3 regions of the Bacillus sp. LL01 genome follow, and region 1 is predicted to be linked to each of the others. Evidence: riboswitches for the same ligand, from Rfam matches in the RefSeq annotation. Region 1 holds a riboswitch; each other region holds the start of a gene.

Region 1 (10,767 bases):
CACGTTCTTCACGGCAGGGTGCTTTTCTAAGTAACTTGCTATTTTATATGCTGATTTCTGAGACTGCTCAAGTCTTACGTGCAACGTTTTCAGTCCTCTTAAGACAAGCCATGCATCTTGAACACCTAGTACGGCCCCGAAGGAATTTTGTAAAAAGGCAAGCCGGTCGGCAAGGATCGGATCCTTTGCCACCGCAAGGCCTGCCACAACATCGCTGTGTCCGGAGAGGAACTTCGTTGCGCTGTGAAGGACAAGATCTGCTCCGAGATCAAGCGGCTTTTGTAAGGCTGGCGTTAGGAAGGTATTGTCCACGAACGTCCATGCTCCCGTTGATTTGGCTAGGGTGGAGATGGCCGTGATGTCCGTTACCTTCAACAGAGGATTCGATGGCGTTTCCACGTAAAAAAGCTTGGTGTTGGGCTGTATGGCTGCTTTCACTTTATCCAAATCAGTCATATCCACAAAAGAATGCTCCACACCGTAGCGGATCAGCACCTCTGATACCATCCGGTAGGTGCCTCCATACACGTCTTCTGAAATCAGTACGTGATCTCCTTGTGAGAGAAGGAGGAAAGCAGTCGAGATCGCCGCCATTCCGGATGAAAAGGCAAAGCCTCTCGTTCCTTCCTCCAAATTGGCGATCGTTTCTTCGAGGGCCTCCCTGGTCGGATTCGCAGAACGTCCATAATCATATTTGCCAAAGGAATCGATATCAGATTGATGGAAGGTGGAAGCATGCTGGATTGACACACTGACCGCACCATTGCTCTTGTCAAACTTATGGCGATTGTGCAACAGCTTCGTTTGAAAAGAATGGCTCACGATAGGACCTCCTTTTGGATGGAAGCGGCCTTGAGCGCCTCCTCTAAATCTCGGATCAAGTCTTCTGCGTCTTCAATGCCAACAGAAAAGCGCAAAAGCCTGTTGCATACACCGGTCTGGATGCGAATCTCTTCCGGTATGTCCGCATGTGTCTGGGTGGCTGGATACGTGACGAAGCTTTCCACACCGCCAAGGCTTTCGGCGAAAGTGATGAGGGTGAGATTCTGAAGCAACGGGTTTACCCACGCCTCGTCTTGTAAGCGGAAGGAGAGCATGCCTCCTCTTCCCGGATAAAGTACATCTGTGATGGCATCGTGCCGGCTAAGGTATTCCGCGATCCGCTTCGCATTCTTTTCATGCCGTTCCATGCGAAGGGATAGGGTTTTCATCCCGCGGATCAAGAGCCACGAGTCGAATGGACTAAGCACCGCTCCCGCTGCGTTATGATGAAGGGCAAGTGATTGACAAAGCTCTGCGCCTTTTGCCACAATGAGGCCTGCAAGTACATCATTATGCCCGCCAAGGTACTTGGTTGCACTATGAATGACAATGTCTGCGCCTAATCTAATGGGGTTTAATAGAACAGGAGTGTAGAAAGTATTGTCACAGATTAGAAGGATTCCGTGTGCTTTCGCAAGCTGGGAAACGGCTTCGAGATCTGTTTCTACCATCAGGGGATTTGTTGGAGTCTCCACAAAAATGGCCTTCGTCTGTGGAGTGATTGCGTCTTCGATTTGTGAAAGGTCGGTCGTATCCACATAGCTACAACACAGTCCCCATTTTTTATAGCCTTCTTCAAAAAGGCGGTACGTCCCGCCGTACAGATCTTTGCACACGATGAGGTGGTCACCGGATTTGAACAGGGAAAGGATTGTCAGGATTGCCGCCATGCCGGAGCTACAGGCAAACCCTTGGTCGCCGCTTTCCAGGTCCGCAATCGCTTTTTCCAACACATGGCGCGTGGGATTTCCGGTTCTAGTATAGTCATATCCTGTCGATTGTCCGATGCCCTCATGGCGATAGGCAGTGGAAAAATAAACAGGCGGATTCACGGTTCCAGTGGCAGTCTCTGATCTGTTTCCAATTTGCGCAAGCTTCGTTTCCGTTTTATACATGAATAGGCCTCCTATATGTGTAAGTGACGATTTCTTTTAGCCAGAGGGAAGGGGGATTCTGTCTCCCCCTGTTGCTTGAAGTGCAAGGTGTGAGACTCCTACGGGGGAGAAGCGACAATCTTGAGACCCCGCAAGGCATAGCCCGAGGAGGCTCAAGGTCGCCCCGTGGAAAGCGAACACCTGAAGCGGAAAGCAACAGGGGAGTTTTAGAGATACGAAACGGCTGAATAAAAAGAAAAAGCCTTCTATAAGAAGAAGACTTTTCCATTGAAAGTACATTCTTCTCATCTCTGTAAGCATCACAGCTCACTGGAATTAGCACCTTTTCAGCGTCCGTTTAATCGAGCGCTGCTGGTTGCTGAGGTGTCTTCGGGCCATTCCCTCAACCTCTCTGGATAAGAAAGTTCACTATTTAATTTTCTGAACAATTTAATTATTGTACTAATTTACAACAGGTGAGTGTGAAATGCAATGTTTTTTTCTGGATGAATTAATTTTATGCGGTGAAGGGATGGGGTAGAAGTTGTCGGGTTGGAATTTTTGTACTTACTAAATAGTTTCGCTCTTTATTGAAAATTTGCTTTGTATAGTGGATTTTACTTCTAATCCCTTCACAATAAAGCAATCCCTTCACTACTTCGTTCAATCCCTTCACAAAGAGTACCATTCCTAATAGATAGGAGGTCATTGATGAGCTTCAAAAATCTAATCCCGTCACAAGAGAAGATAATCCCTTCATAACAGGTAAAAATCCCTTCACATCTCCGAATAATCCCATCATAACGCAAAATAATCCCGTCACATGAAAAAAGGACAGTTTCGTCTCCTGACAAATTCGTTACTTTAATAACTGAAGAGGGAAAACATAAATATGTCATAAAATGGTCAATCCCTAAACAGGAAATTCCACCGAGCATGTTATATAATGTTAACCATATAGTTTGTGAAATTATTCACTAACTTTTACTGACTACAATAAAAATCCGATTTTCACTAACAACCAAAGCGAAAAGAGGGATTCAACTATATGACTGATTTAAAAACGATTGCCAAATCACATAGAGGCACAAGAATGACACTGATTTTAATCGCCCTCCTGACAGGAGCGACGGTCATCGGGCAAGCGTATTTCTTCGTCACCATCGTTGATCGCGTGTTCCTAAGGGGCCACACTTTCCAAGAAATCCTGCCTTTCCTTGGCGGGCTTCTAGCGGTATTGGCTGCAAGAGCGGCATTGACCTATTGGAGTGGGCTTACCGGCGTGAAGCTTGCGGCAAAAGTAAAACGCGAATTCAGAATTGCCCTGCTTCAGAAATTTTCCAACAGTCCGGTCCAAGCTTCCCTAAAAGGCCAATCTGGCCAAAAGGTAAGCGTCATGATGGATGCGGTGGATGAAATTGATCCGTACTTTAGCAGGTATGTGCCACAGGTCATCCAATCGAGCATCATCCCGATCATGATTTTGATTGCGGCATTCAGCCAGCATGTGAATACGGGACTGATAATCCTAGTTACAGCGCCTTTCATTCCCATATTTATGATTGTCGTTGGCTTAAAAACGAAAAAGAAATCCGAAGAGCAGATGGATAAACTGAACGCATTTTCCGGAACGTTCCTTGATACCTTGCAAGGACTGACGACGTTAAAACTTTTCGGTCGCTCGGCCAAGCAGCAGGAAACAATCGCAAAAAGCAGCTTAAGTTTCCGAGATGCGACGATGGAAGTGTTGAAGATTGCATTCCTTTCATCCTTGATGCTTGAATTCATTTCCATGCTTGCCATCGGGTTGATTGCGCTTGAAGTAGGCTTGCAGCTTGTTGTTTTTGAAAATGTCACGTTCTTTACAGCTTTTTTCGTACTGGTATTGGCCCCTGAGTTCTATTTGTATCTGAAGGAACTTGGGAGCGCCTTTCACACGGGGCGGGGAAGCATGGGAGCAGCGAAAAAAGTGACAGATGAGCTTGCAGAAGAGGAGTCTCCGATTGAATGGGGAGACGCTTCCCTTCCAACAGAAAACGGTCCGCCTTCTATCCAATTGAAAAATCTTGGCTTCCGCTATGGGGAACAAGGCTTTGCCGTAAATAATATCTCAGTGGATATTCCGCCATATACGCAGCTTGCCTTGATTGGACGAAGCGGTGCTGGAAAATCGACATTGCTTAACCTCATGGCAGGGTTGATTCGCCCGTCAGAAGGCGAAGTGTTGGTAGATGGAAAGCCGCTATTTGAATGTGAAGAAAAAGCATGGTTTGACCGTGTGAGCTATATCTCGCAGAATCCCTATCTTTTTTCTGGAACAATAGCAGATAATATCGCTATCGGTGGGAAAGCGGAAGCGACACAAGCAGAGATAAGAGACGCTGCGGAGAAAGCTGGAATTCTGCCGTTAATTGAATCTTTACCAAATGGTTTCCAAACGAAAATAGGAGAAGCTGGTAGGGGACTTTCTGGAGGTGAAAAGCAGCGATTAGCGTTGGCGCGTGCCTTTTTGAAAAAGCCGTCGGTTATCCTGTTTGATGAACCGACCACAGGGCTTGACCTACAGACGGAGCGAATATTGCAAGCATCTATGAGGGAGCTGGCCAAAACATCGACGGTCATCACCGTTGCCCACAGACTACACACAATTAAACAGGCAGACTCCATTCTGCTCTTAGAAGCCGGCAAGCTACTTGCCAAAGGAACACATGAGGAGCTGGTGGAAGCTGAACCGGCTTACCGTGAAATGGTGTCTGTCCAGCAAGGAGGGAACGCAGGATGAGAGAGTTAGCACATGTAGTGAAGCTAGTCATGTTGGAAAAGAAAGATATACTTCTTTCCATTTTGCTAGGATTCTCAGCAGGGATTACGGCTGTGGGGCTGTTTGCCTCCAGTGGTTTTCTCATTTCCAAAGCGGCCCTTGCTCCGCCGATCTATACCTTGACCGTGATGATTGCAGTGTTGAAGCTCTTCGGTTTTGCGAGGGCATTCAGCCGCTATGGGGAGAGACTATACTCGCATAGGGCGACCTTTACGATTTTAAGTAATCTTCGTGTTTCTTTTTATAAAAAAATAGAGCCGCTTGCGCCACAGATATTTCAGAAGTATCGCAGCGGCGATTTGCTTGCACGGATTGTGGGGGACGTGGAGAGCTTACAAAATTTCTTTCTGCGCGTGTTTTACCCACCGATTGTGCTGGTTCTTGTCTTTTTAAGTACGATATTCTTTATTACGTTTTTCTCTTTCTATTTAGCATTAGTGATATTCATCGGATTGATTTTGACAGGGTTTGTGGTACCGGCTATTTTTGCGGTTGGCCAACGTCGATTGCAAAATCGTGTCAGAGAAGAGAGAGGATCGCTTTCTACAGAAGTGACGGAACTATTTTACGGATTCCGCGATTTAAAAATTTGTCAGCAGCTGGAAGATAAGGAAAAACTGTTGGCTGATGCTGCAGAGTCTTATGTGGCGGAGCAGGAACGCGAGGGAATGCAGGCGATGTTCAATCAATCGGTGAACACGTTTATCACCTTGCTCGTTTCATGGACCTTGCTCGCAATTGGCGCATATTTGACCGTGGAAGGACAGTTTGAAGGGCTGTTCCTCGCGATGCTTGTGATGATTTCATTGACTGTGTTTGAAAATGCTGCGCCGATGGCTGTTTTCCCGAATCACTATGAGGACAGCAGGAGGGCGGCAGCTAGACTGGATGACGTGGTAGAAGGGGAATCGCCGCTTGTGGACGCGAAATCTGCGACAAGTGTGAGATTACCTGTGCGGCAGGCGTTTTCTTTTGAAATGAAGGACGTCAGTTTCCGTTTTCCGGGAGAATCCCGTATGACTTTGGACGGGGTGAATATCCTTCTAGCTGCAGGTTCCAAAACGGCAATTGTGGGTCCAAGCGGTTCCGGTAAATCTACGTTATTACAGTTGCTGCTGAAAATCTACGAGGTTGAAGAAGGGATTGTCTCGTTGGATGAGTGGGACTATTCTGCAGTGGACCAGGAGGACCTGTGGAGTGTGGCGAATGTCGTCCTGCAGGAAAATCACTTTTTCTACGGCACGATCAGGCAGAATCTTGCTCTTGCCAAGGATGGACTGAGCGATGAGGAGATGCTGGAGGCATTGGGCGCGGTGAAGCTCGACGGATTTTCCTTGGATGCTGAGGTACTGGAGAAAGGCGAGAACCTTTCAGGCGGGGAAAAGCAACGCCTTGCCATTGCCCGTGCATTGTTGAAGGCGGAACGTTTGTGGCTCTTGGATGAACCTACTTCCTCCGTAGATGCTGTAACGGAAGCAGCAATTTTTGAAGAGCTTTTTGAGAAAGCTGCTGATGATACTTTAGTACTTGTGAGTCACCGCCTGACCGGTTTGGAGAAGATGGATCAAATCATTGTCATGGAGAACGGGCGTGTCGTGGAAGCAGGGACATTTGATGAGTTGATGAGTATGCAAGGGTATTTTTATGAAATGAAAGAGATTGAGAAAAGTGTGTTTATGTAGGTGATTAGGCTTTGGCCGTCCGGCCGTCTGGGGATAGAGTGTGGTGGTCCCTGGGCGGCTTTTTGTTTTTAGTTTTGGTGGCGAGGGAGGGGGCAGAGTGAAATGTCCGAAGTTTTGGCGATCTTGACCGAAGATTTCGAAAAGTTGACCGAAGAATTTGGAAACTTGTCCGAAGTTTTGAGCTACTTGACCGAACGCATTTTTCAAATGTCCAAACGACCCTAATCTTTGTCCGAACATACCCTTGTAAATGTCCGAACCAACGCAAGAGTTGTCCGAATGCTTTTTCACAAGCTCAAAATGCATCATTTTCCGATTGAATTTCTGCAAAATCAACGAGGAAGCAAAAGTTCAAAAGACCAATTTGCTAGGCTCTTTTCTCGAAGGTTGTTGCTATTCACTTGTAAAAAGTCGGCATTTGGGACTTTTTACTGCTTATCTTTTCTAAAATTAGCATGCAAGCTATCCTGTACAGCCGGGAAAAGAGCACGACAGAAAGAAATATTACGGTTGGTTTATAAATACGAAAAAGCAACAAAGTTTACGAAAACAGCTAATTTGCTAAAACCCTTTTCAAGAAACACTCATCTCCGCCTCCTGGGAGTCATAACGTCCCCCCAAAAAAATGAGTCCCCAATCTCACAAAAAAAGCAGCCCCGTCAAAGGGCCGCCCTCAAAAAAGCTATTAATCATCCCACTCCACATACAATACTTTCCCGGTAATCGCGTCAACATAGACCGTTACCTCATCGTCGTCACCGTTTTGAGCAGTCTCAATTTCCACTTCATAAACAAGCTTGCCGTTATCGCGCTCTAGCTCAATATCATCCAGTTTGCCGGATACTTCCTTCAACGCGATTTCCTTTGCTTCCGCAATGGAGATCACCGCCTCATTCGCTCCAGCGTTATCTGAACTTCCGTTTCCACCAGCAGTAGAAGTCGCTGCCTTTTCACGCTTCTTCCCGTCACGCTCATCTCTTTCTTCCTTGATGATTTCGCCATTCGATGCATCCACTTTGAATTCGAATTCATACTCATCGTTCTTTACTTCGATTTCATAGACAAGGCGTCCATTTTCGCGGTCCTTTTCTGCTTCCGTCACTACGCCGTTTTCCACTTTTGCCAACACAATATTGGATGCCTCTGCTAATGTGACACCAGTCTTTTCGTCAGACGGAGTGGCAACCTGGACCTGCTTCAAGTTCTCCTTGGTGTCCTCGTTCTTTAACGCTTCCGCTCCAACACTGATGCCTCCGATAAGTACGGCTCCTGCCATTACTGCTGTGAATATTTTCATAGTAAATTCCTCCTTGAAATGTTGTTTGTTTTGCTTGCTACACTTACATAATAGCCAGCCAACATTAATAGAAAAGGAGAAAAACATTAAAAAATCTTAATGTAGCAGAAGTTTATGTTAATCCCAAGTCAAAGAGATGATCTCTCCTGTGTAGGCGTTGAGGATGATGGTCGCCTCCGAGTCATCATCCATTTCGATTTCAACTTCATACACTTTGACGCCATTTTCTTCATCAATTTCCACATCTTCCACTTTACCTGGAACTTCCTTTAATGCAATTTCAATGGCCTCATCCCGGGTAAGCATGCTAGGAGCTGGCTCCTCTTTGGCAGGTTCATCAGGTGCTTCAGGCTGGTCACCATCCGGTTCTTCCTTAGGTTCCTGCTTTTCTGAATCAGGTTCCCCTCCTCCAGCTTCCTCTTTCCGGTTCACCAGCTTCAAAGAGGTGATCTCACGAGTGCGTCCATCCACCTTCACCAGGTATTCCCCCATGTCGTTCTCCATGAACACTTCATAGGTATCCTCTTTTTGTTCCATGGAAGTTATGATGCTTCCGCTATATTGACTCTCCACCAGCCCACGGATTTCCGTTTCTGACGCCAGGACTTCCGTCTTGTTGAAAAATAGATAGAAGAGCGCAGCCCCTGAAAGCACCACAAAAGCTCCAGTGACCAGAATCAGAAATCCTTTCTTATTTTTCATTTCCACTCACTGTCCTTTCTGTTCCCTTTGGCAAAGTCACTTTCACGGTCGTGCCTTTTCCTTCTTCACTTGCAAAGTCGATCGTTCCCTGGTGGGCATTGACAATCTGCTTGGCAATGGAAAGCCCAAGACCGGCTCCACCCGATTCCCGGTTCCTTGCTTTATCCACCCGGTAAAAGCGGTCAAAGATTTTTTCGAGGTCCTCTTTTGGTATGCCCATTCCCTTATCACTGACAGAAAAATAGCAGCTATCATCAGACTCGCCAAGCTCCATCACCACTTCAGCGTCACTATATTTTTGGGCGTTATCCAAAAGAATATAGAGCAATTGTTTTATTTTATTAGGGTCAGCCTGAATGGGCGAATCCAGTCCGTTGTCGACAACCTCAATGTCCCTATCAAAGGAAATCTCGATATTGTGTGACGTCTGTCTGCAGAGGGTAAGCAGGTCAACTGCTTCCTTTTTCAACACAATATCATTATCCGCGTTTGCCAACTGGAGCATCTGCTCGGTCATTTCCTTCATCCGTATAGACTCGGAATAGATGGCATCCACCGATTCCTCCAATAACTCCGGCTTCTTTATCCCCCAGCGTTTAAGCATGCTTGCATAGCTCTCGATGACCGTAAGCGGCGTCTTCAGTTCATGGGAGGCATCGGAAACGAACTGCTGCTGCTTCTGAAAGTTTTTCTCCAGGATGTCAATCATCTGGTTGAACGTGTTACCCATTGTATAAAGCTCATCCTTGGAAGTGCCCGAAAGCCGTAGCTTCTGATAATCTCCGGTCTGCTGGATCTGCTTCATCGTTCTGGTCATGGCATGGATCGGCGTCAAGATGATTCGGCTCAATACGTTCCCGAAAAATAGAGCGGGAATCAAAATAAAAACCGAGGCCAGCAGTAATACGATTAGCAGGGTATTAATCGTCCGCTTCGAATCCTCAAGGGTTTCGGTCACCTCAAGCATCACGATGTTTCCATCCGACCATATGAGCGGATAGGATACGACTGCATATGGGGTGCCTTCAATCGTACGGACGGCTGAAAATTGCTGATTCTGAAATTTGGTGGGAATCAGCCTCATGTCATACTCCTTGGCGCTATTTGCGATAGAGGTGTTTTCATCTGTTACAATCCGAATCATCCCGTTTGGAGGGAGGTAGGCGTTTAGCAAGGCGCCGAAATCCGTTTCATTCTCGCTGATTGCCCTATTCACCGCCTCTGTCACCGATTCGGCATGATCCTTGACCCGGTTCAGGTCATTGTCCAGAATATTTTTTTGGAAAAGAAAATAGATGGTTCCGTTCACAAGAAGTAGCATGATGACAAGCCAGACGGTGGAAAACAATAGGATTTTACTTTTTATCTTCATCTGCCTGCTACTCCTTCAAGCGGTAGCCGACACCACGGATGGTCAGCAGCACATCTGCTAGGTCCAGCTTTTTCCGGAGGTGTCTGACGTACACATCCACAATATTGGTATCCCCGTAATAATCGAAGCCCCATACTCGCGTCAGAATCTGTTCGCGGTTCAGTGCCTGCCCTTTGTTTTCAATAAAATAGACAAGAAGGTCGAACTCTTTCGGGGTCAGATCTACGCTTTCCTCGCCGCTGAGTACTTCACGTGTCTTTTCATTTACAGTCCAGTCCTTCACGGTCAGGACACTGGAATTCGTAGGGTTGTCCTGTACTGTCCGGAGAGAGGCCCTCACCCTTGCCAACAACTCCTCGATCTCAAAGGGCTTGGTCACATAGTCATTGGCACCAAGGTCGAGGCCACTTACCTTATCCGGAATTGAGTTGCGCGCGGTCAGAAGGATGACGGGTGTGCCCGTATCCGTAGAGCGTATTCTCCTCAGCACCTCAAGCCCGCTCAATTCCGGAAGCATGACATCAAGTAGCACCAGGTCCCAGGTCTGGTCCTTGAATTTTTCCAAACCGCTTACACCGGTAAAAGCAGCATCTGTTTCATACCCTTCATGCTCAAGCTCCAATTGCAGGACTCGTGCTATCTTTTTTTCATCTTCAATGATTAGTATGTTTGCCATTGCACTTTCTCCCACTCTCATTCTCATATAGGATTCATTTGTTTTCTTTATAACATAGATAGTTGTTTGTTTCCTAATATAAATAGCATTGACGTTTCAAGGTAAAGGGTAGTATAGTAGACTTTAAATGATAACGATTATCATTAGAGAGTCGAAATAAAAAACTTCTATCATACTGAAGGAAGAGATAAAATACTAGAACATAACTATTCTAAAAAAAGGGAGTGGAGAGAGTGGTACGACGGTTTTTCTCATATTATAAGCCATACAAATGGCTGTTCATTTTGGATTTTTCCTGCGC
Region 2 (10,767 bases), on a different contig from region 1:
TCGATGTAATTGCAACAGGTGTCCCGATGCCTGTTGATATCGGAAAAGCGAATGACCAGTACTTCATGAACATTGCTGGTGGCGGAAAAATGACCGAGCTATCCTATGAAGTACCGATCAAGATGAAAACCATGATTGGGCAGCTTGCCTACTATCTTAAAGGGATCGAGATGCTTCCATCCATTCGTCCAACTAATGTAACGATAGAATACGATGGGAAAGTTTTTGAAGGGGAAATCATGCTGTTCCTCGTATCCTTATCCAATTCTGTTGGCGGTTTCGAAAAGCTTGCACCAGACTCCTGCATGAACGATGGCATGTTTGACCTGATCATTCTCAAAAAAGCAAATATCGCCGATTTTATCCGTATCGCCTCGATGGCACTGCGCGGCGACCATGTCAAAGATCCATTGGTCATCTATACAAAAGCAAACCGGGTAAAGGTGAACACGCAGGAAAAAATGCAGCTTAACCTTGACGGTGAATACGGAGGACTGCTTCCGGGCGAATTCGTCAACTTGTACCAGCATGTGGAAGTGATTGTAACCGAAAAGCGTAAAGAAGTGGAAATGGCTAAATGCCAATAAAATTGATAGCAATGGTGCCAGATCCTAAACATGGGAATCTGGCACCATTTTTTATTTTCCAGTAACGGAGACAAGGAAAAATATGTTAAGGTTTAAGGAGATAGTAGAGGGAGAGAGGGATGATGTTGACTTTTAACCGGTCGAATATGTTAAAGGTGATGGCAATATTTACAGGGTTTCTAGGAGGGGGAAGAATCATAAAAAAAACAATGGCTTTATTCTGTCTTTTGTTCCTGTTAACCGCATGCAATATGGTTACCCAAAAGGAAGCAGACCCTGAATTAGATATCTCCTCCCTTTCACTCGGAATGGGGGAAAACGAGTATGGGACGGTCCAGTATGTCCGCTACTCGATGATTCTTACATCTAGTGAAAATTTGAAAATTAACGAAAAAACGTTGGAGCCTTTACTTGCCGGCTGGATTGAAGAGCGTGTGCTCGACCATGAAATCGAACTGGCGGATGAGATCGGTGATGGCCAACTCAAGATGGAAGGAAAAGTGACGTTTGATTCCAATGGTCTAACGAAACGAGATATCATCACCTTTGAAAAGTTGGAGGATACCATCCAAGGAGTCGTGTTTGAAACAAGAGGCGGAAACATATATCAGGCAGTACTGATGAATGGCGAAACTAAGCTGAAAAAAATCGGAGACTGAGCTGAAGCGGACTAGGACCAATTTCCTAAAAATAAAAAAACTTAAAAAACAGTCAATTTCATTGTTGACAATTCATATACGTATGGTAGGATTAATTTTAACATTTAACAAAGCTCTTTTCTAAAAGTATGTGGCTATATGCCAATAAAAAGTCGGCAATAGGACTTTTTATAAGTTTATTTACTTACCAATTGGCAAGAAGCCATTTTGTAGAACCAGGAAAAGAGCACGACAACAATGAATATGTCGGCTTGCCTAAAAATACGAAAAGGCAACAAAGTTTACGAAAACAGCTTATAAAATGACAACTTAATTGACGCTTATCTAGAGCGGCTGAGGGACTGGCCCGTTGAAGCCCGGCAACCTGCGAACAGCAAGGTGCCAATTCCAGCAAAATGGATTCCCATTTTGGAAGATAAGGTGCAGCATACATACGATGCGCCTTTTCCTTAATGGGAGAGGCGTTTTTTATATAGGCTCTTTTCTCAAAGATTGTTGCAATTCACTAGTAAAAAGTCGGCTATTGGACTTTTTACTGCTTATCTACTCTAAAATACGCATGTAATTTAATCTAGATAAGCGGGAAAAGAGCACGACAGTAAGGGTTATAACGGTTGGTTGATAAATACGAAAAAGCAACAAAGTTTACGAAAACAGTCTTAATATAAATGCATTAAGAAACGGAGGCGAGCCAACTGGAACAGTCGGAATGGGAAGATGTCGTAACCCACTTGGAAAAAATGCTGCAAACAGTCAAATTTGGATCTATCACCCTGGTGGTACAGGATGGAAAAGTGATTCAAATAGAAAAAAATGAGAAGGTTCGCCTTCAGAAAAATAAATAGGCGCTGACCAGACAAACTGGAGGCGGTCTTTTTACATGATGCTCATCAAGCATGCACATGTAAAAGGGCTGCCTTTTCTCGTTGGAAAAGAAAGGAGCAGTAAGTGAATGGAACAGAAAATCACGTATGAAAACTGGAAGGAACTATCGGGTTCCTTTCCGATTGATGATGATACAAAGGGTGCAAAAGCCATGTTGCAATGGGCATATGGAAACTACTCCGATGACGAAATCATTTATGCCTCGAGTTTCGGAGCCGAGGCGGTGGTCCTGATCGATCTGATTCAGGAGGTAAGGCAGGATGCCCGGATTGTGTTCTTAGATACGGATCTCCATTTTCCAGAAACCTATAAGGTCATCGAGCAGATAGAAGCCAGATATCCAAAGCTCCAAATTGAAAAAAGGAAACCGGCCCTCACCTTGGAGGAGCAAGCGGAAGTGCATGGCACAGCCCTTTGGAAAAGAGATCCTAGCCGCTGCTGTCAGATCCGCAAGGTGGAACCGCTAAGAGAAGCGCTCACGCCAAAAAAGGCATGGATTTCCGGATTGAGAAGGGAGCAGTCGCCAACACGGGCCAACACTAACTTCCTGAATCGTGATGATAAATTCCAGAACATTAAAATCTGTCCGCTTATTCACTGGACATGGGAGGACGTCTGGCATCGCATCAGATCCAAAGGTCTTCCCTATAACGAACTCCATGACCACGGTTACCCAAGCATCGGCTGTTTTCCCTGTACGCAGGCAGTCGGAACGGACGGAGATTCCAGGGCCGGTCGTTGGGTGGGAAGTGGAAAGACGGAGTGCGGGCTGCATACAAACTAAAGTTGGTCATGTAATGAAGGAGGAAAAAGCATGCTAGTTACCATTGCCGTCATCGTTGGTCTTTTTTTCGCCATGAATATTGGTGCGAGCGGTGCGGCGGCATCCATGGGGATCGCCTATGGATCAGGAGTTGTCAAACGAAATCTGGCTTTGGTGTTATGCGGGATAGCAGTGTTTTTCGGGGCATGGCTGGGTGGAGGAGAGGTAGTCAAGACGATGGGGAGCGGCATTGTACCCCAGAGCACCTTTACCGTTGCTATTGCGCTTATCGTAATCGCATCCGCTGCTCTATCCTTATTTTTGGCCAATGTATTCGGCATCCCACTTTCCACAAGTGAAGTGACCGTTGGTGCCGTAGTGGGTGCCGGAATTGTTTATCAATCCTTGTTTGTCGGAAAGCTTGCCTGGATCGTTTCGTTCTGGTTGCTGACCCCGGTTATCGCTTTCCTGATGGCAATCGGTGCCACCTGGGTGCTGAAAAATAGAGTGATAGATCGTTGGGTAAAGTCGTCCCGGGCCGTTCCGGTATTATCTGTACTGGTCGTCGTCATGGGGGTGTTCGAGGCATTCTCGGCCGGGATGAACAATGTAGCCAATGCCGTTGGACCGCTTGTGGGAGCAGGCATCATGAGCACCGGACAGGGGATTCTCTGGGGAGGGCTGTTTGTCGCACTTGGAGCGCTGTTGCTCGGCTGGCGTGTCATGGAAACGAACGGCAAGAAAATAACGAAGCTGCGGCTAGAGGAAGGGTGCGTCATTTCAGGGACGGGAGCCGGAATAGTAACTGCGGCTTCGGTGTTCGGCATTCCGGTGCCACTGACGCAGATCACGACGTCTTCCATTATCGGTATCGGCTTTGTTAAACAGGGGCGATCCGTTTTGAAAAAGGACATTGTCGTGCAGCTACTAGTTGTGTGGGTGGTATCGCCGGTGTTATCAATGGTACTTTCCTACACACTGATTCAGCTGTTGATTGAGCAGAATGTGTATCCGGTTATTGCGATGCTGGGGGTATTGATTTCAGTGTTCGGGGTGAAGTTTTTGATGCAGCGTTCGGGCGGCGTTGGGACGGGGGCAGCGGCGGTGTCTACGGGCAGCGAGGATTAATTGAGGATTTTGGGGTGGTGGAGCTTGGCGGGGCGAAATGGGGGCGCACAGACCAAATGTCCGAAGTTTTGCCGAACTTGACCGAAGATTTCCTAAAGTTGACCGAAGTTTGCTCGAACTTGACCGAAGATTCTCTCAACTTGACCGAACCAATTTTCCAAATGACCGAACACCAAGTCTAATATGACCGAACCAATCAAATAGTTGACCGAACTGCATCTAATGTAGCGGTGAACTTGTCCGAACATAACCAAAGTTTGACCGAACGATTTTAAATCAATAAAAAAACTTAAATTTTCAACCAAAAATCCATCAAAAGAGAGGGAAAACAAATGACCTTACCAAAACCACACGGCGGCACACTTGTGCAGGCCTACCAACCAAACTATGACACGACAAACATAACAAAAGAAATCAAAATAGACGCCATCGCTCTAAGCGATCTCGAACTCATCGGAGTCGGGCTCTTCAGTCCGCTCACTGGATTCCTCACAAAATCCGACTACGAATCCGTCGTCGAAAACCTGCGACTCCAAAACGGCAACATATGGTCAGTGCCTGTCACCCTCCCAGTGACAAAGGAAGTGGCAAAAACTCTAACAGAAGGTGAAACCTACAAACTTACCTACCAGCAAACCACTTACGGAGTCATCACCGTCTCTGAATGGTACGAACCGGACCTCCAAAAAGAGGCACGTGAAGTCTACAAAACGGAAGAACTTGCACATCCGGGAGTCAAACGTCTATTCGAAAGAGGCGACATTTACGTTGCCGGGGAAGTGACGCTTACCCAAAAGACTAACAAAGGGGTGGCCCAGGATGTCTGGCTCGAACCAAAAGAAACCCGTGAACTTTTCGCACAAAAAGGCTGGAAAACCATCGTCGGCTTCCAAACGAGAAACCCTGTCCACCGCGCCCACGAATACATTCAGAAAGCGGCACTTGAAACGGTGGATGGGCTTTTCCTAAATCCGCTCGTGGGTGAAACGAAATCGGACGATATTCCAGCAGACGTCAGACTAAGAAGCTATCGGGTCCTGCTTGAAAACTATTATCCGAAAGACAGGGTCGAACTCGCTGTGTACCCAGCCGCCATGCGCTATGCCGGGCCGCGGGAGGCAATTTTTCACGCCATTGCCAGAAAGAACTTCGGCTGCACGCATTTCATTGTCGGCCGGGATCACGCAGGAGTTGGCGACTATTACGGGACCTATGACGCGCAGCATATTTTCCATCAATTCACAGAGGAGGAACTTGGCATCAAGCCGCTGTTTTTCGAACACAGCTTTTACTGCAACAAATGCGAGGGCATGGCCTCTGACAAGACCTGCCCGCATTCAAAGGAGGACAGGGTTATTTTATCAGGAACAAAAGTGAGGGAGTTGCTGCGAGCCGGGGAGCTGCCACCGTCCACCTTTAGCCGAAAAGAGGTCATTGAGGTTTTAATCGACGGACTACAACAACAGAAAACAGCAGCCGTATAAAGGAGGAAAACACAAATGACGAAAGCGACAAACATCACCTGGCATGAACAGACCATTACAAAAGAGGAGCGCCGTGTGCAGAATGGGCATGGTAGCTGTGTCCTCTGGTTCACCGGCCTATCCGGATCTGGTAAGTCGACCATCGCAAACGCAGTGTCCACGGAACTATACCGCCAGAGCATCAACGAGTATGTGCTTGATGGAGACAATGTCCGCCATGGACTCAACAAGGACCTCGGATTCACAGAAGCTGACCGCAACGAAAATATCCGCCGGATCGGGGAAGTGGCAAAGCTCTTTGTCGACAGTGGAAAGATTGTCACAACAGCATTTATCTCCCCCTTCCGAAACGACAGAGATCAGGTGAGGACGCTGTTCGAAGAGGGCGAGTTTATTGAAGTGTTTGTGGACTGTCCCTTGGAGGAGTGTGAGAAAAGAGATCCAAAAGAGCTATACAAAAAGGCAAGACGTGGGGAAATTAAGGACTTCACCGGCATCGATTCTCCTTACGAAAAGCCGAAACAACCGGAAATCACGATAGCATCCGGAAAACTGACGGTGGAGGAAGCCGTCACAACAATACTCCAATACTTAAGAGAGCAAAAAATTATCTAGAAGGGGGAAACGCTCATGGCATATGTGAAACACTGGGCAGATAATGAAAAGTTAAACAAAACGGAGAAAGCGAAACTGGAAAAGGATGGTCTCCGAATTCTCGATGACATCCCGCATTACGCAAAGAATGGATTCGATTCCATTCCTAAGGATCAGTGGGACCTTTTCAAATGGGCGGGACTTTACCTCCAGCGACCAAAAGAGGACGGCTATTTCATGATGAGGGTCAATGTCCCCTCCGGAATTCTCACAAAACCTCAGGTCGAAGCATTGGCAGCCATTGCCCGCGACTATGGACGTGGAGTATTCGATATCACAACACGGCAGGCCATTCAATTCCACTGGCTGGAAATCGAGCAGATACCAGACATTTTCAACCGCCTGGAAGCAGTTGGACTTTCAAGCGCAGGAGCGTGCGGGGACATCACCCGTACGATTGTCGGCAACCCGATTGCAGGGCTTGATCCCGACGAGCTATTCGACACTACAGGCATTGTAAAAGAGGTCTATGATTTCTTTCAGAAGAATGAGGACTTCTCTAACTTGCCACGAAAATACAAGATGTCGATCAGTGCCAATACGAAAAATGCATCCAACGCGGAAATCAACTGTGTTTCTTTTACACCAGCGACCAAAACGATTGATGGTGTTACAAAAAGTGGTTTTCACCTGAAAGTCGGCGGCGGGCTCTCCTCCAGGCCGTTCCTGGCAGAAACAATCGATGTGTTTGTGGAACCGGAAAGAACGCTCGAGGTCGCGATAGCCGTCACGACCATCTTCCGGGATTTTGGCTATCGGGAGAAACGCCATCTCGCCCGCCTGAAATTTTTGATCGCCGATTGGGGGCCAGAGAAGTTCAAGGAGAAGTTGCTTGAGCACACTGGTCCACTTCCTGAAAAAGGCGTAGAGCCAAAAGACGAATGGAACGCAGGCTACTTCTACGGCATTCATGACCAGAAGCAGGAGGGCCTGAAGTTCCTCGGTTTCAACGTACCGGTAGGACGCCTTGATGCAGAGGAAGTTTTCGAGCTTGCGAGAATATCAGAAGAATACGGAAACGGGGAGATCAGAACCTGTAACTCCCAGAATCTTATCATCCCAAATATTCCAGAGGAAAACGTGGAAGCACTGCTCAAAGAACCGATTTTCGAACGCATTTCTATCAACCCGAACTCCTTTCTCGGCCATGCCGTTTCCTGCACCGGGATTGAATACTGCAATCTGGCCTTGGTGGAAACGAAGGAGCGCATGAGACTTATCGCTGAGGAACTCGACCAGCGCATCAGCCTTGATGTCCCGATCCGCACCCATATGGTCGGCTGCCCGAACTCCTGCGGCCAGCGCCAGATTGGTGACATCGGCCTGCAGGGTATGAAAATGCGCAACGAGAAAAAGGAAATGGTCGAAGCCTATGAGATCTATGTGGGCGGGACCCTGAACAAAGGTGGTAAGTTCAATGAAAAGCTAAAGGGAAAAGTAGCGGCAGAGGAATTGACGGATGTCCTTGAGGAGCTACTAATCTACTTCCGCGACCAGAAAACAAAGGGAGAATCTTTCTTCGACTTTGTAGGACGCGTGGGAGTTTCCACCTTGCAAGGCGTACTAGATACTATTTTAGGAAAAGAAACCGATGGCGTATCTGTATAGATTTGATGTAGCCCTGGAGGCCAAGGAAATCGTATCCGTCATTTATGCCGATAATGATGAAGCAGCTTTTGAGCATCTTGATGTGGAGCTTGAAAAGTTTTATCTGAAGGAGCCCGCAGTGAAAGAAGTTATTTTACGAGAGAAAAAACGGCTTGGGAAGAAGAGTGGCTATATTTTAGATCCAGAGGAGAAAGGGTGGTAGCGCATGAAGGGAAAAGTATATTTGGTGGGAGCGGGTCCTGGTGATCCTGAATTGATTACAGTGAAGGGGTTGCGCCTACTCGAGCAGGCGGATGTCATCCTTTATGACCGCCTTGTGAACCCCGAACTACTAAACTATGCGAAAAAAGAGGCACAGCTTGTCTACTGCGGAAAGCTTCCCCACTACCACACGATGAAACAGGAAACCATCAATCACTTTCTTGTAAAATATGCGAAAAAAGGCTTGCAGGTCGTGCGTTTGAAGGGTGGGGATCCATTTGTGTTCGGACGTGGCGGCGAAGAGGCTGAGGAATGCTCGCGGCAGGATGTCCCTTTTGAAGTCGTACCGGGAATAACGGCTGGTATCGGAGCCGCTGCCTACGCCGGTATTCCTGTCACCCACCGTACCTTGAGCAAAAGTTTCGCCTTTGTCACGGGACACCAGGCAGGCGATAAGGAAGCGGAGCATCAATGGGCAAACCTTACGCAAGCGGTAGATACCATCTGTGTCTACATGGGCGTCTCCCAACTGCCAAATATACTCAAGCGTCTGCAGGAGAACGGCAAGTCACCCAAAACACCTATTGCCCTTGTACATTGGGGAACATTAGATGAACAGCGTACCGTCGTCGGCACGCTTGCCAATATCGAGCGGAAGGTAAAGGAAGCGAACATTTCCAATCCGAGCATGATTGTAATCGGGGAAGTGGTGAAACTCCATGAGAAGCTGCACTGGTTTGAAGAGGAGGTAGTGCCTCATCTGCCTGTCGTACACGGATAGAAGGGAGCGGGATATGATGTCAAACGCCATTTTATATGTAGGACATGGAACGCGCTCGAAAAAAGGAGCGGAGGAGGCAAAAGGTTTCTTGGAAAGGGTCATCGCACAAGTCGATGCACCCATACAGGAAATCAGCTTTCTGGAACTGACCGAGCCGTATATTCCGGAAGGCTTCGAACGCTGTGTAGCCAAAGGAGCAACTGAGATCACCGTCATTCCCATCTTTCTTTTAACAGCTGGGCATATAAAAGAGGACATCCCGGAAGCGCTCGAGCCTTCACTGGCAAAATACCCGGAGGTCCGCGTGCAAATCGCCTCCGCTTTTGGGGTGCAGGAGCGGATTGTGGATGCGATTAGTGAGTTGGTGAGGGCGGATGTTGGAAGTGTGGATGTTGCAGATTCGGTTTTGCTTGTGGGAAGAGGCAGCAGTGATCCCGCCATCCATGAAGCTTTTGCAGAGATAAAAGCGGGAGTGGGTGAGCGGCTTGGCGTTTCACGAGTGGAGGTCTGCTACTTGGCGGCAACCACGCCATTATTTGCGGAGGGGATGGAAGAGATTAGTCTCGAGGCAGTTGGCAGGGTGATTGTGGTACCTTATCTGTTGTTTGCAGGTTTGTTGTTAAGTGAAGTCGAAAGGGAAGTCCGGAAAAGAAAGCGCGCTGGCCAGGATATCGTGTTGATCGAGCCGTTAAGCCGCCACCAAGTGATTCAAGATATTGTGGTAGAGCGAGCTTCATTTTCGTGGGGTTTGGAAAAGGGGGAAGTGAGAGTTGCAGCCGTTAATCATTGATTTGCAAGGGAAGAAAGTTATCATCGCAGGCGGTGGGAGGATTGCGGCCCGTAAAGCGAAGGTGCTAGGCGCCGAGCAGGCAGATATCACGTTTATCGCGCCGGAGTTCTCAGAGGAAGTGCGGGAGCTAGCGGTGTTAAGGGGATACCAGTTGGTAGAACGGGGAGCGGAGGTAGCTGATTTTGCGGAAGCTTTCCTGGCCATTTTGGCGACGAACAACAGAAAAGTGAACAGCGCACTTGTTGGCGGCTTACGTGCATCACAGCTCGTTTGCGTCGTCGATGAATCAGGAGAGGGAAATGTCACGTTCCCCGCAACAGTCAGACGCGGGAACCTGCAAATCGCCGTCACCTCCAACGGATCGAGTCCCAAATTGACCCGCAAGTTGAAAAGAGAGCTCGAGGAACAGTTCGATTCTTCCTGGATTTCTTATACAGAGTTTTTGGCGGAATATCGGGAGGTGGTGAAGCGGCTGCCATTGTCTTTTGAAGAGAAGGGGGAGCTGCTGTGGGAGATTTTGGAGGAAAAATACCGATTGAATGAAAAGGCTAGAGGGGAGAAGCTGGGAGAACTATTACGGTTGAAGGAAAGGTTAATATCATAGTAGGTGGAAAGGGCGGTCGTACTTATCGGATTGTACGGTCGTCTTTTTAATGTGGTTTTAGGGAGAGAGCAAAATACCAATTCAGCGATAATCCTTGAGGATTCAGCGTTTATGAGAATGATTCAGCGATTTTGGAATTTTTTCAGCGAAAACAGCATTCCATTCAGCGTTTTCAAGAATATTTCAGCGAAAATCCAATCAATTCAGCGCGCAGCTAATTTCACCAATTACGTTGCTACCCACCATGACCAATTACCATTTTAATTCAAGGGAAATATACCCAAACCACACCCCGAAATAGTATAATAAAACTATCAAAACCTCTACATATTAGGAGGAATCCGGTTTGGACAATATGCTCTACAGAAAATTCACCGCATTCTATGTCTCTACATTCATCATATCCATCCTCATTTCGGCAAGTTCTTTCGGTCAAGGAGAACCGATCTACCTGGATTCGTTCCTGGGCTGGACCTACATACTCCTCTTTGTGGTTGGAGGAATCATTCTTATATATGGCAACCTAATCTCCATCGGCATCGAGTATGTTGTAAACAGATGGATGAAAGGGAATAGCATCATTTTTATCCTGCTGCATGGACTTCTAGGCGGGTTACCTGTCA
Region 3 (10,767 bases), on a different contig from region 1:
CTTTCGATTCTCTAAAAGTGGCTGTTTTAGGAATAACAACACATTACATACCCAATTGGGAAAACCCGGATCATATTGAAGGTCTATCTTTTGAAAACGCATTGGTTTCCACTGAAAAATGGGTATCCGACATTCGAGAAAAAGAAAATCCTGACTTGTTAATTGTCAGCTATCATGGTGGTTTCGAGCGTGATCCGTTTACAGGGGAAGCAACAGAAAACCTTACAGATGAAAATCAAGGTTATGAAATCTGCAGCAAAATAGAGGGTATCGATATCCTGCTGACAGGACATCAACATCGGACAATTGCCACGACCATCAATGGTGTTCTTGTAGTGCAACCAGGGGTGAACGGTCAAACGATAGGAAAGGCGACTGTAATATTTGAGAGAGAGAATGATACATGGAAGGTCAGGAGTAAAGAAGCAGAACTAAAATCAGTGGCACATGTAGAAACAGATCACGAGATAGTAGCTTTGATTAAAGAATATGAACAAGCCACACAGTCATGGCTGGATATGCCGATTGGAAATATCAACGGCGATATGCTTGTAGAGAATGCCCTTGATATACGTACACAAGATAATGCTCTCATCGAATTCATCAATAAAGTTCAAATGAAGGTTTCTGGTGCTTCCATTTCTAACACTGCTCTTTTTCATAATAATTCCCCGGGATTTCCTGCAAATGTCACCATGAGGGATATCGTATCAAATTATATCTATCCTAACACGTTGAAGGTTATTCGGATATCAGGCCAAGATATAAAAGATGCATTAGAGCGTTCAGCCTCCTATTTCAATATTGGGAAGGATGGGGAATTGGAAGTGAATCCGTCATTCACCACCCCAAAGCCTCAGCACTATAATTACGATATGTGGGAAGGAATTGAGTATGTTCTGGATATTCGAAAGCCAATAGGTGAAAGAGTGGTAAAACTGGAGCGAAACGGTGTTTCGATTGTTATGAATGAGGAATTTGATGTAGTGATGAATAACTACCGTGCAGGTGGTGGAGGAGACTACACCATGTATCGAGATAAGCAGGTTGTGAAAGACATCCCGTTGGACATGTCCGAATTGATTGCAAACTATATAATGGAGAACAAAGTGATTGATGCGACGGTAAATCGCAATTGGAAGGTAATATGGGGAGAGGGTGTTTAACTCTCCTGCTATGATTTACAATTTCTAGAATATGCATTGACGTATTACTTCAATTGCTATACCATTAGTTTTAATTCAAGATATTTTATAAAAAGAAAAAAGGAATGACTAATATGGCAGAAAGACACGAGCTCGATACTTCTTTAAAACTATTTATCGTCCTATCCAGAGCTTTTCGTGCAGTAAACGATCAAGCAAACCAATCCATTCAAAGTTTCCAGTTAAACCCGACTGAATTTGCAGTACTTGAACTTCTATATCATAAAGGTGATCAGCCGCTTCAACAGATTGGCGGGAAAATTCTATTAGCAAGTGGCAGCATCACATATGTGGTTGATAAGCTGGAAAGTAAAGGGCTTCTTGCCCGAAAAGCCTGTCCAAAAGACAGAAGGGTAACCTATGCGCAAATAACCGAGGATGGCAAAAAGCTGCTCCACGGAATCTTCCCGAAGCATGAACAACACATCCACGGCCTGATGGACGGCCTGACACAACAGGAAAAAGAACAAGCCATCGAACTAATCAAAAAGCTCGGACTGAACGTAGCAACACACAAAAAATGACCTTCAACTACTGAAGGTCATTTTTTTTTTTGCAAAAGGGGTCAGACCCCACAAGGGATTTTTTGATCCATGTCGAATTTATATAAGGTGAAGTCTGTTTGTAAAGGGGATAGTACATATGAGATTTGAGGAATTTAGTTATACTCGTCCGAATGTGGATGAGGTGGAGAAGAAGTTTATGGCTGCTTTGGAGAGGTTTGAGGCGGCAGGTTCTGTTGAAGAGCAGGAGAAAGCGATTCAAGAAATCAATGATGTCCGTAATCATTTAAGCACGGACTTCAATTTGGTGTATATTCGCCATTCAATCGATACAAATGATGAGTTCTACAAAGAGGAACAGGATTTTCTGGATGAGATCGAGCCTCTAACGAAGTCCTGGGATACCAAATTCTACAAAGCGCTCGTTAAGTCACCTTTCCGCAAGGAGCTGGAGGCGAAATGGGGAACACAGCTTTTCGCACTGGCAGAATGTGAATTGAAGACGTTTGATGACTCGATTATTGAAGACCTGCAACTTGAGAATAAACTGACGACCAAATACTCCAAACTGGTTGCTTCTGCAAAGATTGATTTCAACGGTGAAGAACTGACTCTCGCTCAATTGGATCCTTATACAGAGTCCGAAGACCGTGAAATCCGCAAGCAGGCAAGCGAAGCGAAATTCGGTTTCTTCCAGAAAAACCAAGAAGAATTCGATGAAATCTTCGATCAGCTTGTAAAAGTCCGTACCAAAATGGCGAAAAAGCTGGGCTATAAAAACTTCGTGGAGCTTGGCTATGCCCGTATGACACGTACCGATTATAATGCGGAAATGGTTGCAAAGTTCCGCAACCAAGTTAAAGAATTCATTGTCCCACTGGTAGCAAAACTTGCTGGAAGACAGCAGGAGCGTATTGGTGTCGATTCTCTGAAGTATTATGACGAAGGCTTTAAATTCAAAACTGGAAACGCAAAACCAAAGGGGACTCCAGAATGGATTATCGATAATGGAAAGCAGATGTATGAAGAGCTATCCGAAGAAACAAAGGAGTTCTTCCAATTCATGATTGATAAGAACCTAATGGACCTTGTGGCGAAAAAAGGGAAAGAAGCTGGGGGATACTGCACATATATTCCAACATACAAAACGCCTTATATTTTCTCGAACTTTAATGGTACAAGTGGTGATATTGACGTTCTTACTCACGAAGCGGGACATGCTTTCCAGGTGTATATGAGCCGTGATTTTGATGTGCCGGAGTATAACTGGCCTACTTATGAGGCGTGTGAGATCCACTCCATGAGCATGGAGTTCTTTACTTGGCCGTGGATGGAATTGTTTTTCAAGGAAGATACGGAGAAGTACAAGTTTTCACATTTGAGTGGATCAATTTCATTTCTTCCGTACGGAGTGGCAGTAGATGAATTTCAACACTTCGTGTACGACAACCCGGACGCCACTCCTGTGGAAAGGAACAAAGCATGGAGAGAAATTGAACAGAAATATATGCCTGGTCGTGATTTTGATGGGAATGCCTATTTGGAGGCTGGTGGGTTCTGGCAGCGTCAAGGCCATATCTACCGTACACCGTTCTATTATATCGACTACACATTGGCTCAAATTTGTGCTTTGCAATATTGGAAGCTCTCTCAAGAGAACCCCGAGTCAGCGTGGAACTCCTACCTGGAGCTTTGCAAACAGGGAGGAAGCAAGTCCTTTGTGGTCCTAGTGAAGTTTGCAGGTCTACGTTCTCCATTTGAAGACGGTTGCGTAGAGTCGGTTGTAGGGGAAATTGAATCTTACCTGAATGATGTAAATGATAAAGAATTATAAATACCTGAAGCTGTCGTTATTCCACGGCAGCTTTTATTTTGGCTTTTTCTTTCACTTTTTCCGCAAATTTTGTAGAATAGAGGGTACAGTATAACCAAAATAGGTGAATGCTACTCATTATATTTTTAGCAAAAAGCGGTAAGGTACATAGAGATTTTAATGAAGATACTATAATTAACATTTTTAGTATCAGAAAAGGAAGTGGCTATAGTGAAGACTAATGTTTTATTTTCCAATGTTTCAACTTTAAAAGTGTACGGAGAGTTTCCTCTTTCCGTTTCCAATATTTTTTCTGATTCTAGACAAGTGACTACAGATTCCGTTTTTGTCTGCATTAAAGGTTATACGGTGGATGGGCACCGCTACATTTCATCGGCGATTGAAAAAGGTGCAAGTGTCATCGTTGTGCAGGATCTCCCGGACCAAATGGATGAACGAGTGTGTTATGTACATGTAAGAGATACCGAACGTGCTTTGGGTCAGCTTGCAAATGTGTTCTTCGACTATCCTTCTACAAAACTGCGGATTATTGGTGTAACCGGAACGAACGGAAAGACGACAGTGTCAAGCGTCATCAATAATGTCATGAGAAAAGAAGGTTATAAAACCGGCCTAAGCGGTACGATCGAAATTGATATCGATGGAGAGAAATTCGAGAGCAAGAACACAACAAGCGATGTGCTAACGATGCAAAGGATGCTGAAGGATATGGTGGAAGCAGGCGTGACAGATGTGGTGATGGAAGTATCTTCCCATGGTCTGGTCCTAGGGCGACTTGCAGGGGTTGAGTTCCAGAACGGTGTATTCACAAACCTGACCCAGGACCACTTGGACTTCCATGGAACGATGGAGCATTATAAAAATGCGAAAGGCTTGCTCTTCTCCCAACTTGGACAGGATATGCGCAAGGATAAAGCAGCTATCCTGAATGCGGATGACGAAGCAACCGATGACTATACCACTATGACAAGTGCGAGAATCATCACGTATGGAATTAAGAATGAGGCGGACTTTAAAGCAAGGGATATCAAATTCTTTGAAAATAAGACAAGCTTTATACTTGAAACGAACTTTGGTGAATTTGAAATGGAAATTCCTTTCGTTGGCGAATTTAATGTGTATAATGTTCTATCTGTAATTTGTGTTCTATGGGATAAAGGAATGCCATTTGAAAGAATATTAAATCATCTAAGGGAAACACCTCCACCAAGCGGTCGCATGCAGACACTAAAGACAGGCGATAAGCGGAACGTCATTATTGACTATGCACATACGGAAGATGCAATCGGCAAGGTGTTGGACAGTATCCGCATGTTTTCCAATCATAAAATCATCTCTATTATCGGTACTGGTGGCGGAAGAGACAAAGATAAGCGACCGAAGATGGGAAGGATTGCTACCGAGAAATCTGAGTATGTCATTTTCACAACGGACAATCCATTAGATGAGCCGGGCGAGGAAATTGTACAAGGTATGGCAGCAGGCGCTATTCATGAAAACTTCGAATGCATTCCAGATCGTGAGCAGGCGATTATCCGTGCAGTGGAAGTTGCAGGAGAAGGGGATGTTATTCTCATCGCAGGCAAGGGACATGAAAATTACCAATTGATCGGAAAAGAATCTGTACCGTTTGATGAAAAAGAAATCACACTTAAAGCAATCAAAGCCTTTCCACTAACAGAAACCATTCCAACAACATAGAAAACTGGATATAGGCTGACTAGCTGATGCTCCCCTTTTAGCTAAGGAGGGTCTTCAGCTAGTCATCTTTTTTTGAAGAATAATAATTCTGTTGATTTCCGTTTCAGGCGCTTCGCATTCCTGCGGGCGGTCCGTAAGCCTCCTCATTCCGTTGGACGGCACTGAAAAACTGAAAACGAATTGTTATTAATGGTTTCTAGCTGTGGATTGGAGCAAATAGCGTAGATTCATGCAGGGGAGTAGCGACAATCTTGAGACCCCGCAGGGCGCAGCCCGAGGAGGCTCAAGGTCGCCCCGCGGAAAGCGAAGCTATTTGCGGAAATCCACAGCGGTGTTTACCCAAGAACTAAAATTCAGTACTTTTTCAGTGGCCTCCTCCGTTGCGGGGTCTTACCTGTCCCTTCCTCCCTTGGGAGTCTGCGCGCCTTCCACTACAATCAACTAGGTGGTTTCATTCACCGAAAGGAACAGCGGCGATTATACAAATATCTAATGATATCTTGTTTCAGTAGTACCGGTCGTTTTTTGCTCGGTTTTTCTTGGTTAATATAGTTGTTTCTTTGGAAGTAATATGTCGAATTGCATAGGGGATGTAAGTAAAATGGGGAAAAGGGTAGGGGTTATTTTGTTTATGCTATTGGTGTCAACAGGGTGTGCGAGTAATCCAACAGTCATCAACAATGTAACAGTAGATAGCGGTATAGAGAGTAACAATAAACTTGAGGATGATGAAGTATCTGAAAGTAATGAAGGGCTTGTTGAAGAGCACGAACTAGAGAAAAGGGAAGAAGAAAGAAAAGAACTTAAAGAGCTTGCCATAGAAGTAAATGGTCAAGTGTATGGTAATTCGTCGCAATTTTCCGAGTACGTTTCCGGAGTAAAAACAAGAATGGATACAGAGGATAAAGTTATAGCGCTTACTCTAGATGCCTGCGGTGGGGAAAATGGAAGCGGGTATGATGAAGAATTGATTACTTTCTTAATCGAAAATAATATAAAGGCTGATTTATTCGTTAATGCAAGGTGGATTGATGAACAATTCGAGACGTTTGTTGAATTGTCAAAAATGCCGTTATTCACGATTCAGAATCATGGTACGGAACATAAACCGTTATCCACTACTCCTCGCAGTGCGTGGGGAATAGCAAGCACTTCCACTCAATTCGAGATAATCGATGAAATAATGAATAATCAAATGAAAATCTTAGAAATAGCAGGTACGATCCCTCAATATTTCCGGTCCGGTACAGCCTTCTATGATGAAATATCCGTGCAAATTGCGGAGGATTTAGGGGTACAAGTAGTTAATTTTGATGTTATAGGAGACGGCGGGGCTACCTTTACCAAAGATGAAGTGGTGCAAGAAATGCTTACAGCACAACCGGGTTCCATCATCATCCTGCATATGAACCAACCGGCGAGTGAAACGGCAGAGGGAGTAAAAGAGGCAATTCTCACTTTGATTGAACAAGGCTTCAGCTTTGTCCATCTTCATGAATACGAGCTAGAATAATTACAGTTTTGTAACAAGTTACGGTAAAACACATATTGAATAGTATCAGGGTCACGATAAGTGTGGGAGGTAAGTTTCGTGACTTGTATGTTTCATGTGTTGTTTTCCTTTGTTCTGCTTTTCAATGTATCTGCCTGTCAGTCGAAGACAAAGGTGGAGAATACCAATTCGTTAATGGAAGAGAAAATTGTTCTTCAGGAAAAGGTTAACGGTATTGTTAAAGATGTAAATGAGGTCGACGAAGTGCTTAGATTATTCAACCTACAGGGTTTAACCAGATATAACTTGATTTTCATCGGGAATTCTCAAGACGAAAAGATGAAGTTCTATATCCCTGAATTTAAAAGTAGGGGATTCCGGCTTTATAGACGTGGTATAGGCTTAGACTTGAATAAAGAACTAGATGTTTAAGACTTGCTCTATCAGTTAAATTTTCTAACATATTCTACGTTTACTCATACAATAAAAAAAGGGGGAAGTTCAGAATATTTTATTGACTTATGTCCTTCACAGTTGCTATAATTGCAAAAAGCAAAACAAATACCATATAACTTAATAGCAACACTTCTTATTTAGAGTGGCGGAGGGACAGACCCAATGAAGCCCGGCAACCTGCAATGTATGTTTGAAAAGGTGCTAATTTCTGCAGATCTTGTATCTGAAAAATAAGAAGAGGGCTTATGACGATAACCTCTTCTTATGAAGGGGTTTTTATTATTTCTCAAGGAGGATTGTAAAAATTAGTTATATTTAGCCAATCTGATAAATAACGTAAATTAAATACTATTTTCAAGTTAACGTGTTACTCAACTAAATAACTCTTATCCAGAGTGACTGAGGGATCAGGCCCTATGAAGTCCGGCAACCTTCAAGAATCAACATTCTTGAGTTGGTGCTAAATCCTGCAGGCAGAGTAGCCTGAGAGATAAGAGGAGGAATTTCAACCTCTTCTTATGAAGGGGTTTTTATTTTTTGAGTCTGTAATACGTCGCTGTTGATTTCCGCACTGGGCTTCGCTTTCCGCGGGGCACTTGTGGAGCCTCCTCGGCAAGCCTATGGGGTCTCCACTAAGTGCTACCTCCCGCTGGAGTCTTCGCCCTGTGCTCCAATCAACAGCTAAGATTTCTATAATAATTTTAAGTAACATGTGATTTGACTTCGTCGTTTTAAAATTCTAAATTAAAAAATCGGAGGAATCTATAATGAGTAACCAAAATTATGAAGTAGAAACGTTATTACTACACGGTGGGCAAACACCAGACCCTACTACAGGTTCTCGAGCAGTTCCAATCTACCAAACAACTTCCTATGTGTTCGACAACACCGATCATGCCCAAAATCTATTCGCACTTAACGAATTCGGAAACATTTACACACGAATCATGAACCCGACAGTGGATGTGTTGGAGCAAAGGCTTGCCCTTTTGGAAGGCGGAGCGGCTGCCGTGGCTACGAGTTCCGGGATGTCCGCAATTGCTCTTGCCATTTTAAATATCGCTCATGCAGGTGATGAAATTGTTGCAGCGGAAAACCTGTATGGAGGAACGTATAATCTTTTTGCTGTCACCCTTCCGAAATACGGAATCAAAGTTAAATTTGTTGATGCGACAAATCCGGAGAACTTCCGAAACGCGATTACACCGAAAACAAAAGCTTTGTTCGGGGAGATCATCGGAAATCCGAGCCTGCGAGTACTTGATGTGGAGGCGGTAGCCAAGGTGGCACATGATAATTCGATTCCTCTTATCATAGACAATACATTTGCTTCCCCTTACCTTTGTAATCCAATTAAATGGGGGGCGGATATCGTCGTACACTCTGCTACCAAATGGATTGGTGGCCATGGAACGACAATCGGTGGGGTGGTAGTCGATGGAGGGAAATTCAACTGGGATCATCCTAATTTCCCTGGATTTACGGAGCCGGATGAAAGCTATAATGGCATCAAATACGCACAAACTTTTGGAAACTTGGCATTTGCAGTCAAACTCAGAGTACAACTTTTAAGAGACTTTGGTGCATGCCTAAGTCCACAGAATGCATTTCTACTATTACAGGGACTAGAAACCTTGCATTTAAGAGTGGAGAAGCATAATGAAAATGCCCTGGAACTGGCGAAATACTTGCAAGATCATCCTGCAGTGGAATGGGTTTCCTACCCTGGTCTTCCGGATCATCCGGCCCATCCGCTTGCCAGAAAATATCTTGGTGACGGAAATGGTTCAATTGTTAATTTTGGAATCAAAGGTGGAAGGGAAGCAGGCAGAAAAGCCATTGATAATGTTAAGCTTTGGTCGCACGTAGCAAATGTTGGGGATGCCAAATCACTTATCATCCACCCTGCGTCGACAACACATCAGCAGTTGACAGGTGACAATTTGAAAAAATCCGGAGTTACTGAGGACCTTATCCGTCTGTCTGTCGGCATTGAATCCCTACAGGATTTGAAAAAAGACCTAGATCAGGCATTATTCATTGCTACCGGAAAGTCAAAACATGCTGCAGTGAGTCAAAATATATAGAAAAGAGTGGGAAATGTGAGTTGTCAATCAGAACAAACCATTAATAAAGTGTCGATAGGTACACTCTTATTAGAAAATGGGGAGAAGCTCCCGGATGTAGAGATTGCCTACGAAAGGGTCGGTAAGCGGGATGGAGATGTGGTGGTCGTGTGCCATGCGCTTACCGGAAATCAGGAATCAGTAGGTACAGAAGGTTGCCCTGGCTGGTGGAGTACATTCATAGGACCTGACCTTTATATAGATACGAATAGATTTCAAGTGATTACGATGAATGTTCTTGGAGGAGGTAACGGGTCTACTGGCCCTACCAGTATCAATCCAAAAACCGGTGAAAAATATGGAGCGAATTTTCCAACGGTTACAATTAGAGACATGGTCCATTCTCAACACAAAGCATTAACAAGAATCGGCATCAAAAGTGTGAAAGCAATTATTGGAGGTTCACTCGGTGGAATGCAAGTGCTGGAATGGGGGGTGCTTTACCCAGAGTTTTCGGAGATTCTGGTTCCGTTGGCAGTCACTCCCTATTTTACCGACTATGCTCTTGCCTACAACTCTATCGGCAGACATGCAATCATCTCAGATCCAGCATGGGACAGCGGAAACTATCCGAATGGTGCCCATATAAAAGGATTGGAAATTGCCAGAATGGTTGGACTTGTGACCTATCGTTCGGAATCCTTATTCAACGACAGATTTAACAGGGAGAGAAAGGAAGGAAAAGGAATTGAATATCAAGTTGATTCTTATATGAAATATCAGGGAGAGAAATTTTCCCGGCGGTTTGATGCCAATAGCTATCTTGTTCTTCTTCAGGCAATGGACCAATTCGATATTGGCCATGAAAGAGGCGGCTGGCTAAATGCTCTGTCCAAGGTAGAAGCAAAGGTGTGTATGTTCAGCTTTACAGGGGACCTTCTCTACCCTCCACAACTTGCGAAGAATGCAATAGAGCAATTAAAAGAACTTAATAAAGAAGCAGAATTTATAGAAGTGGAAACGATATTCGGGCATGATGGCTTCCTGGTGGAATTTGAAAAATGGGGACAGCATGTTAAAAGCTTACTAGAGAAAAAGGAAGTGACACGATGTCTGGCATAAATGTGGCGTTACTGGGGTTTGGAACGGTAGGGAAAGGTGTCCGTCAATCCATCAATTCTCATCAGTCAAGGTTGGAACAGGTATTGGGTGAAAGAGTGAGGATTGTGGGAATATTAGTCAAGAACTTAGAGAAGCATAAGGAATCTCAAGAAGAAGGGGTCCTGCTGACTGACCGCTTCGAAGAAATTTTAGCATTGCCGGATTTGCATGTGGTCGTCGATGCCATAGTAGGCTGCGAACCAGGAAATACTTATCTGAAAAGAGCGATAAACAAAGGGTGCCATATTGTGACGGCTAATAAAGAGATGTTTGCACATCACGGGGAAGAGTTACTTGCATTGGCAAAGAAAAAAGGCGTAACGGTAGGATTTGAGGCAACGGTTGCGGG

What was found. Region 1 has a riboswitch for S-adenosylmethionine ahead of AB685_RS19340 (methionine biosynthesis PLP-dependent protein). Riboswitches for the same ligand answer to the same signal wherever they lie in the genome.
Region 2: it holds a riboswitch for S-adenosylmethionine, as region 1 does, so the genes downstream of both, AB685_RS30485 (YezD family protein) here and AB685_RS19340 (methionine biosynthesis PLP-dependent protein) in region 1, are expected to answer to the same signal.
Region 3: it holds a riboswitch for S-adenosylmethionine, as region 1 does, so the genes downstream of both, AB685_RS10180 (O-acetylhomoserine aminocarboxypropyltransferase/cysteine synthase family protein) here and AB685_RS19340 (methionine biosynthesis PLP-dependent protein) in region 1, are expected to answer to the same signal.

What each region holds. Positions count from the first base shown of each region.
Region 1 is NZ_LFEL01000008.1:49,806-60,572, reverse strand. Features, by position in the region: gene metC (cystathionine beta-lyase) at 1-822, opposite strand, end outside; gene AB685_RS19340 (methionine biosynthesis PLP-dependent protein) at 819-1,937, opposite strand; SAM riboswitch class I at 2,219-2,339, opposite strand; gene cydD (thiol reductant ABC exporter subunit CydD) at 2,965-4,698, shown strand; gene cydC (thiol reductant ABC exporter subunit CydC) at 4,695-6,419, shown strand; gene AB685_RS32415 (hypothetical protein) at 6,522-6,644, shown strand; gene AB685_RS19325 (PepSY domain-containing protein) at 7,105-7,716, opposite strand; gene AB685_RS29830 (PepSY domain-containing protein) at 7,834-8,418, opposite strand; gene AB685_RS19315 (HAMP domain-containing sensor histidine kinase) at 8,408-9,790, opposite strand; gene AB685_RS19310 (response regulator transcription factor) at 9,798-10,466, opposite strand; gene AB685_RS19305 (ABC transporter ATP-binding protein) at 10,700-10,767, shown strand, end outside.
Region 2 is NZ_LFEL01000006.1:199,328-210,094, reverse strand. Features, by position in the region: gene AB685_RS18005 (diacylglycerol kinase) at 1-587, shown strand, start outside; gene AB685_RS18000 (hypothetical protein) at 707-1,246, shown strand; SAM riboswitch class I at 1,564-1,668, shown strand; gene AB685_RS30485 (YezD family protein) at 1,942-2,091, shown strand; gene AB685_RS17995 (phosphoadenylyl-sulfate reductase) at 2,199-2,915, shown strand; gene AB685_RS17990 (inorganic phosphate transporter) at 2,946-4,022, shown strand; gene AB685_RS31775 (hypothetical protein) at 4,115-4,327, opposite strand; gene sat (sulfate adenylyltransferase) at 4,355-5,506, shown strand; gene cysC (adenylyl-sulfate kinase) at 5,522-6,121, shown strand; gene AB685_RS17975 (ferredoxin--nitrite reductase) at 6,137-7,768, shown strand; gene AB685_RS17970 (DUF3906 family protein) at 7,752-7,970, shown strand; gene cobA (uroporphyrinogen-III C-methyltransferase) at 7,974-8,750, shown strand; gene AB685_RS17960 (sirohydrochlorin chelatase) at 8,764-9,540, shown strand; gene AB685_RS17955 (NAD(P)-dependent oxidoreductase) at 9,521-10,144, shown strand; gene AB685_RS17950 (hypothetical protein) at 10,491-10,767, shown strand, end outside.
Region 3 is NZ_LFEL01000003.1:120,086-130,852, forward strand. Features, by position in the region: partial or broken gene AB685_RS10150 (bifunctional UDP-sugar hydrolase/5'-nucleotidase) at 1-1,166, shown strand, start outside; gene AB685_RS10155 (MarR family transcriptional regulator) at 1,280-1,729, shown strand; gene AB685_RS10160 (M3 family oligoendopeptidase) at 1,848-3,542, shown strand; gene AB685_RS10165 (UDP-N-acetylmuramoyl-L-alanyl-D-glutamate--2,6-diaminopimelate ligase) at 3,753-5,243, shown strand; gene AB685_RS10170 (polysaccharide deacetylase family protein) at 5,845-6,756, shown strand; gene AB685_RS10175 (hypothetical protein) at 6,835-7,167, shown strand; SAM riboswitch class I at 7,322-7,428, shown strand; SAM riboswitch class I at 7,575-7,688, shown strand; gene AB685_RS10180 (O-acetylhomoserine aminocarboxypropyltransferase/cysteine synthase family protein) at 7,959-9,278, shown strand; gene AB685_RS10185 (homoserine O-acetyltransferase) at 9,294-10,379, shown strand; gene AB685_RS10190 (homoserine dehydrogenase) at 10,367-10,767, shown strand, end outside.